One region of the Halomonas sp. V046 genome, then DNA from elsewhere that is predicted to be linked to it. Evidence: riboswitches for the same ligand, from Rfam matches in the RefSeq annotation. Region 1 holds a riboswitch; the other holds the start of a gene.
The links. Region 1 has a riboswitch for thiamine pyrophosphate ahead of ACUN9Y_RS08930 (sodium:solute symporter family transporter). Riboswitches for the same ligand answer to the same signal wherever they lie in the genome.

Region 1 (4,057 bases):
CGGTGCCCTGGTGCGCATCTACGCCAAGGACCCCTTGCTCGCCGACCAGGTGGCCATCAATCACCGTACCGCTCCCCTCAGCGAGCGACATCGGGTGATGCTCGACTTCGCGCTCTACTGCGCCATCGACGTGGGTGAGTTGACTGCGGCCTGGGAGGGGCGTCTGACGGAGGCCGGCTTCAGTCGTGACGATATCTGGGATATCGGTGCCATCTGCGCCTTCTTCGGCCTGTCCAATCGGCTGGTGACGCTGACCGCGACGCCACCGAATCCGGAGTTCTACTTGATGGGGCGTGTGCCGCGGGAAAGCTGACTGGCGGCGCTTTCCCCGGGGGACGTCGGCGATGAGGCTTACTTCTTGGAGGTGTCGCTCGTTTCTCGGGTGACAGCGGTCAAACGGGCGGCGCCGGTCGGGTCGGGTTTTTCTGCCGCCGGGGGTGAGCCCGAGGCATGATGGTCGGTGCCGGGGTGTACATCGGCGGGGGGCGTCGCCAAGGCACCGGACTCGCGCTGTTTACGGTCTTCCTTGTTGCGATACATCATGGTGTCGGCTGCCCGGAGTAGCGCTTCTTCGTCGAGGTACTCTCGCTCGCCGGTCTCGGCGACGCCCACGCTGATCGAGAAATCCGGATAGCGGGTCTGGAAGGCAAGCTCCACCTTGGATCCGATCATGCGGGCGCTCTTGACGTCGCAGTCGGGCAGAATGCAGCAGAACTCATCGCCGCCGAGGCGACAGCAGATATCGCTGTTGCGTACCGTCTCCTGCATCACTTCGCCGAAGGTGACCAGAATCTCGTCGCCCTTGTGGTGGCCGAAGGTATCGTTGATGGTCTTGAAGTTGTCGATATCACAGTAGATCAGGCTCAGCAGCGAGTGGCGGCGCTCGGCCATGCGAATCTCTCTGTTCAGCGCCTGGCTCATCCCGCGCTTGTTGAACAGACCGGTCAGGGGGTCCTTCTCGGCGTAGGTCGCAAGTTCCTTGGTCTTCTCTTCGAGGTTGCGGGCATAGAGCTCCATCCGCCGCTTGGCGCTGTGCACCTCGTTGAGCAGGGTGTCGATGTAAGTGTCGAACACCAAGGTGATATCGAAGTACATGAGCTTGTCGAGGCTGCTCTTGACGTCGTTGCTCTTGACGTCGTTGCTCTTGACGTCGTTGATGGTTTTGTTATGGCCGAGATTCTCGTCGATGACGCGAAACAGAATCGTCTTGAGGGTGCACATCGCCGACAGGAACAGCTTAGGCTCCACGCCGATGCGCTTGTGGACCAGGCCAATACGCAGACGACTATTGACGTATTCGGTGTCGTAGTAGCCGGTGAAGAGGTCGAGCACGTACTGGCGTTGGGCGGAGCGCAGCCGCTGCAGCGTTTCCGAATCGCCGATCAGCAGGCTGATTTCGTCGATTTCCGTCTGACGCTCGTAAAATTCCTCGACGATGATTTCGATATGCTCATTGATGATGGGTTTGAGCGCCGCGAGATCCGCGAGGTCAGCGTCACCGAGGTTGAGAAATTCCTTGCGACGCTTGATCTCGACCTCGCTGATATGCATTTGTTCCAGCAGGGATTTATCGATGGGTCTCATGGCGCTTCTCACAGTCAAATGGGGATGGCGCTCAGCCGACCATCACTGGCATGATGTGCCCCGGTTGTTCTGGATCAAGAATCGGGATGATTTTTCTTGATCATTACGTATATCGTGGTTCTGTGGTATTTGCACGACTGGGTAGTGCCGTAACAAGCTGTCCGCCCACGGACATTCCACGCTAAGACGATATTTAGTGCATTGATACGCAGTGTAACTCGATATTAACAATTTGTTACCTGTCGCCAGGGGAGTCCTCATTGGACTGAGAAAGCGCGTTGCTGACCCTGGAACCTGATCCGGTTGATACCGGCGGAGGAAGAGCGACCATGTCGACGATCACGATCGCCGCGATTGCCGCGGCGCTAGCCTGCTTCACCCTGCTGGGCCTCAAGGCTCGTCGCCGGGACGAGCGTCTCGATGACTATGTCACCGCGCGGAACTCCCAGTCGGGAATGGCGCTGGGGCTGTCCTTTCTTGCTTCGGGCATGGGCGCGTGGATCCTCTTCGCCCCGCCCGAGATCGGCGCCTTCGTCGGCCCCTTGGCGGTGGCAGGCTACGCCCTCGGCTCGGCGTTACCGTTTATCGTGCTGGGGTTGTTCGGGCCCGCCATCCGGCGCCGCCTGCCCGAGGGGCGCAGCATCGGTGAGTTCGCTCAGCACTGCCACGGCAGCCTGGTCCAGCGGGCGGTGGCGTTGGTGTCGGTACTTTACATGGGCTGCTTTCTGGCCGCCGAGTTGACCGCCATCGGCGCGATTACCGGCCTGTTGTCCGGTGGCTCGGGTCAGTGGGTGATCCTTGCCGTCGCGGTCACTACCCTCGTCTATACCGCCGCCGGCGGCCTGCGCGCGAGTCTTGCCACGGACCGCTGGCAGGCGTGGCTGTTGATGGCCTTGCTGGTGCTGGTGGCTGGGGTCACGTTGAGCCGGCTGCCGAGCCTGCCGCCGTTGTCCGCCTTGCCGTCGCTGCCGACAGGCGACGCGCTATCCGTGGCGCTGACTCTGATCATTGCGGTGACCGCAGCCAACCTGTTTCACCAGGGCTACTGGCAGCGGGTCTGGGCCGCCAGAGACGACACGGCCCTGGTGCGCGGGGCCTGGCTTGGGGGTGGCTTGACCGTGATCGTCGTGGCCGTGGTCGGCGGCCTCGGCATGCTCGCGGCGGCCAGCGGTGTGGCCTTGGGGCAGCCGCCGATTCCGTTCTTTGCACTGCTTGCCGATGCGCCAGCCTGGCTCGCGCTACCGGCCCTGGTACTGGCGGTCACGCTGGTGGCCTCGAGTGTCGATACCCTGCAGAACGCCTTGGCGTCGCTGGCAAGTGCCGCAGGAGGAGGGCGCCAGCGCTCCCTGAGAGAAGCCCGCTGGATCACCGTGGTCTTGATGGTCCCGGTCGTGCTCATCGCCCTGCAGGGGCTGTCAGTGCTGCGCTTGTTCTTGATCGCTGATCTGCTCTGCGCGGCCATCGTGGTGCCGGTGATGCTCGGCCTGTGGTCTAGAATGCGCCCCTTGGCCGCCATTGGTGGTGGCGTCGCGGGGTTGATCGCGACCCTGGTGCCCGGCTGGCTCGCCGGCGGCAGCCTTCAGGCGGGTCTGCTGGCCGCCAGTTTCCCCAACGGTGTACCGACTCTGGCGCCGTTTCTCTGGGCGCTGGTGATTTCCTCCCTGGTCAGTGTTGCGCTGGCGCTTGTCGCAGGAGGCCCTCGTCAGCTCGCCTGACCTTGCTGGCACCGTGGCGTGGACCCGCCTCGTTCGCTGGCGGCCGCGGGGCGGTCGTGTTGCAGCCGGGGCTTGAACCACGGCGGCGGAAACCGCCTGCTTCACCGTCACAACGCGACGGCGAAGCAGGCGGTGCAGCAGGTAGCCGATAGAGGTCACTGAATGACCGACTTGAGCAGGTTCTGCAGGCCGGTGTTCTGGTCCGGCAAGGCGAAGGCGGCGGCCGGGGGCGTGACGCTGGACAGCGATGAGACCTGGAAGCGATCGGAAAAGCGCAGGATACCGAGGCCACGCTCCTTGATCAGCGCCGCGACGGGGTCACGATTGCCGGTCAGCGTCTGCTGATAGCGATCGAAGACCGTCATGAGCTCCCGGGCCCGCGGATCCTCGGTGAGGACCAGCCGGTCCTGGCGCGCCTCGCCGTCCTGGTTGACCCAGTCCAGCACGTACACATCGCCTTCCACGCCGGCCACGGTTTCGTGCTCGCCGCTGGCGGTCAGCGAGTTCACGCTGCGTGCCTGGTAGCTGGCCAGGCCCGTGGCGCCCTGGCCGCCGAGCTGGCCGGCGATGGACTGAACATCGCGAATGCCGAGAACCACGGTCTGGCCGCTGATGTTGGTGATCACGTAGCCCTTGCCATCGCGCATCAGCAAGTAGCCCTTGGCGGCGTGGCGAGGGAAGTCGACCCGCAGCTGGTCGCCTGCCCAGCGCGCCTGAACCGCACTGTCTGCGGCGCCCTCGCCATCTACTAGGGTCGC
Region 2 (4,057 bases), on a different contig from region 1:
GTCACTCTGGCCGCATATCGCCGAGACCACGGCGAGTCCGTTGGCGCCGGCGGCTCTGGTGGCCGCGGCATGGGCCGCCTTGAGCCCACCGATGGCAACGCTAGGCAGCGGGCTCGCCGCCGTCAGCGTGGCCAGTCCCCCGAAGCCGAGAGGCTCGGCGTGGTCGCCCTTGGTGGCGGTGGCGAACACCGGTCCCAGGCCGAGGTAGTCCAGCGCTTCTACGTCGAGGGTGGCGAGCTGCGCCGGGTTCTGGACCGACAGGCCGATGATGGCGCCCGGCCCCAGCAGGCGGCGCGCTTCGGCCACCTCGCTATCGCCTTGGCCGAGGTGCACACCGTCGGCGCCTGCGGCCTGCGCCACCGCCACCCGGTCATTGATGATCAGGGGGACGCCGCTACCTGCCAGCGCGGCCTTGAGCTGCCGGGCCTGGTCGATCAAGGTGGCGTCGTCGGCGTGCTTGTCGCGCAGTTGGACGAGGGTCACGCCGCCGCGAACGGCGGCCTCGACGGTTTTCACCAGGCCGTGCGCCGCGCAAAGGTGCGGGTCGGTGACCAGGTAGACGGCGAGCTGGTCAGGGTGGAAGCCGCTCTCCAGGGGGCAGGGGCGAGATTCAAGGGACATGCGCTATCTCCAGCGGGGCTAGGCCGATCAGGGCGTCGGCGTCGATTCGATAGAGTTCATCGAGAAAGGCGCTGGCGAAGCTGCCAGGCCCATGGGCGTCACGGCCGGCGCGGCGTCCGGCCTCGCCATAGCAGGCGAGTGCGCCGATGCAGTCTTCGAAGGCATCGGCGCCGCTGGCGACGAAGGCGGCGACCACGCCGCTCAGCGCGCAGCCGAGTGTCGTCACCCGCGGCATCAGCGCATGGCCGCCGGACACCCGAGCCAGGCGCTGGCCATCGGTGACCAGATCGACTTCGCCGGTCACCGCCACCACCGCGTTGGCGTTACGGGCCAGGGCGACGGCAGCCGCGAGGGCCTCGTCGCTGGCCACAGTGGAATCCACGCCGCGCCCGCCGGTGCTGGCGCCGTGCAGCGCGATGATTTCCGAGGCGTTGCCACGAATGACCGTGGGCCGGCAGGCGAGCAGGCGGCCGGCTACCTCGCGGCGATAGGCGGTAGCCCCGACGGCGACGGGGTCGAGGACCCAGGGTTTGGCGTGGGCCCGGGCGCTGGTGGCCGCCTCGACCATGGCCTCGACCCAGGCCGGCGACAGCGTGCCGATATTGACGCTGAGCGCATCGGCCAGGGACGCGAACTCGGCGGCCTCTTGCCTGGCATGGACCATCGCCGGTGAGGCGCCAAGGGCCAGCAGCACGTTGGCGGCACTGTTCATGGCGACGTAGTTGGTGATGTGGTGTATCAGTGGTGTGGCCTGGCGCATTCGCGTCAGGCGAGCGCCAAGCTCGGCGCCGGTGAGAGAAGCTGTCATGCTCGCCTCCAGGCGGAGGCGCGCCGGGACGGCGCGGACGGCCGCCGCGACTCCCTCCGCCGGTATGATCCGGGTCAGGTTCCAAGGGTGCCTCTCAGCCGCGCACGACGGCCTGAGCCATGCACGCGGCGCCCCTGTCGTGGACAAGTGGCAGTGGTTGCCAAGCGCCTACTATCACCACTCGAGAGCGAGCTGTAAAGCCGATTACCCCAGCAACTGCAATGCCACCAGGGTACCCAGGGAGGCCAGGGTCAGGTGACGCAGCGTGGTGCCAAGGGGGGCGCTGTCCTGGCCTTGGTCGAGATCGAGGTCGTCATCGACGTCCTTGGCGCTCCCATCGCCGTCATCGTGCCACAGGGCCATGCTGCCCAGTGCCAGGCTCAACAGCCCTAGCGGGACGCTGCAGGTGGACCAGCAGGCCATCAGGGCGATGCCGGTGAGCAATGCGGCGCCGGACAGGGCGAGCCCCCCGGCAGACAGGCGCAGGGCGAGGGGGCGAGGACGAATATCGAAAGCGAGGGGCGACATGGCAAGATCGACTCCGAAGACGGTCAGGGAAAGGGGACCCATGACACCTTACACGCTATGCCTTAACGCGCGCTTAACGTTCGATGTCGAAATTGTGACAGGGTGGCGCGACAGCCGTTCACTTGCGTGGTGCCGGTGGGGGGGGCCCAGGGGCTGGCATCAGGCGCGAACATAGGCCCAGCCAGCGGCCTGGTTTTTGGCCAGGGTGACCTCCGAGGCGTCGACCTCGGTGAGTCCTCTGTCGTTACGAGGCCTTGCGCCTTCGGCGAATTCCGGCACAGGCGTAGGGCGTTATCGGTGGCGTCGGGTGTCTTCAGGGCCGCCGCGTTCGCCGTGCCATTGGCCACGATGATGGCGCTGGCACGCGGTCGTGCTGCCTTCAGGTTGGGCAGGTTGGGCAGATTGAGCAGGTAGCGCCGGGCCCGAGCCAGGCTCTCGGCATATAGCCGACCTCGAGGCGCGTCGTCTCCTGGGCCGAGGCGCTTAGGCCGAGGTGCTCAGGGCGAGGGCCGCCAACCCGGCAACAAGGTGTCATCATCTGGAGGGCAAGGGGCGCTCCTGGCAAGAGGGGATGAGACAGCGAGTGGGATGATATCGGGTGCGGCGAGCGCGTGACATGCCAGCCCCCCATTGTTCCGCTATAGGCTAAGGCTCGCGATCGGGCAGCGGCCCTGCTCAACAACGCACGCGGCCGCCAGTGGGCGGCCGCGTGTACCGGGTAGGCAGGTGGCCTGAGATCAGGACTTGCCGGGTTGCTTGACGTAGCGCAGATAGGGTCGCTGTTCGTCCCAGCCCTCGGGGAATAGCTTGCTGGCCTCGTCGTTGCTGACCGCCGGCACGATGATGCAGCGCTGGCCCGGCGTCCAGTTGACCGGCGTGGCCACCTTGTAGCCATCGGTCAGCTGCAGGCTATCCAGCACGCGCAGTATCTCGTCGAAGTTGCGGCCGGTACTGGCCGGATAGGTCAGCGTCAGGCGGACCTTCTTGTTGGGGTCGATGATGAAGACGCTGCGCACCGTCAGGGTGTCGTTGGCGTTGGGATGGATCATGTCGTAGAGGTCACTGACCTTGCGATCATGGTCCGCCAGCAGCGGGAAGTTGAGTCCATGGCCCTGGGTGTCTTCGATGTCGCCGGCCCAGGCGTGGTGGTCCTCGATAGGATCGACCGACAGGCCGATGGCCTTGGTGTTGCGCTTGTCGAACTCGCCTTTCAGGCGCGATACCTCGCCGAGCTCAGTAGTGCATACCGGCGTGAAGTCCTTGGGGTGGGAGAACAGGATCACCCAGCTGTCGCCGGCCCAGTCGTGGAACTGGATGGTGCCGGCGGTGCTTTCCTGGGTGAAATCCGGGGCGGTGTCGCCGAGTCGCAGAGTCATGTCAGCCTCCTGTGGGTGGTTTGCCGAAGTGCAGTGACCAAGTGGGAGTGCGCCCAGCTTGGCATGTTCATGGGCACTACCCCAAGCCTTTGGGGGAACTCAGATGAAGCTTAGTGCACAGTGGCCCCGACGGCAGGTCGTCACCTTGACGCGGGTGTGGACGCCGGTCATCAAGGGCGGGCGAGGCGCGGCCACCTGCCGTCAGCGCCGTGTCGTCCTCGGCGATGCCTTAAGGCGCGGGAGCTGCGGCGCCGACGAAACGGTCCTGCCAGTAGTCGATGGCCAACGAGGATGTGGTCACGCTGCGCCCACTGCCGGGGGCGTGGATCATGCTGTCGTTACCCAGGTAGATGCCCACATGACTCACCCCCGGGCCCTTGCCGGTGGCGAAGAACAGCAGATCGCCGGGGCGAGCGCGATCGATCCGCGGCAAGCCGTCGTACTGGGCCTGGGACGAGCGTGGCAGGGCGATGCCGGCCCTGGAGTAGGCCATCTGTGTCAGGCCCGAGCAGTCGAGGCCACGCGGCGATGTGCCGCCGAACCGGTAGGGCGTGCCGAGTGCGTCGCGGGCCTCGGCGAGGATCAGCGCACGCTCCATCGAGAGTCCCTGCGCCGAACTCTCGGTCTTGAGCTCGGGGCCGGCGCAGCCGGTCAGCAGCAGGGCCAGGGCAAGCCAGATCATCAGGCGCGATGCGGGGCGGGAGGGGGTGGCGGGTCTCATTCA

Region 2: another riboswitch for thiamine pyrophosphate. It lies ahead of thiM (hydroxyethylthiazole kinase); the one in region 1 lies ahead of ACUN9Y_RS08930 (sodium:solute symporter family transporter).

Annotation. Positions count from the first base shown of each region.
Region 1 covers NZ_JBQXYF010000005.1:304,065-308,121, reverse strand. The annotation lists gene ACUN9Y_RS08940 (peroxidase-related enzyme) at 1-313, shown strand, start outside; gene ACUN9Y_RS08935 (GGDEF domain-containing protein) at 352-1,584, opposite strand; TPP riboswitch at 1,822-1,923, shown strand; gene ACUN9Y_RS08930 (sodium:solute symporter family transporter) at 1,914-3,299, shown strand; gene ACUN9Y_RS08925 (hypothetical protein) at 3,455-4,057, opposite strand, start outside.
Region 2 covers NZ_JBQXYF010000010.1:36,513-40,569, reverse strand. The annotation lists gene thiE (thiamine phosphate synthase) at 1-621, opposite strand, end outside; gene thiM (hydroxyethylthiazole kinase) at 611-1,429, opposite strand; TPP riboswitch at 1,464-1,575, opposite strand; gene ACUN9Y_RS14565 (hypothetical protein) at 1,634-1,957, opposite strand; gene ACUN9Y_RS14560 (peroxiredoxin) at 2,695-3,333, opposite strand; gene ACUN9Y_RS14555 (C40 family peptidase) at 3,563-4,054, opposite strand.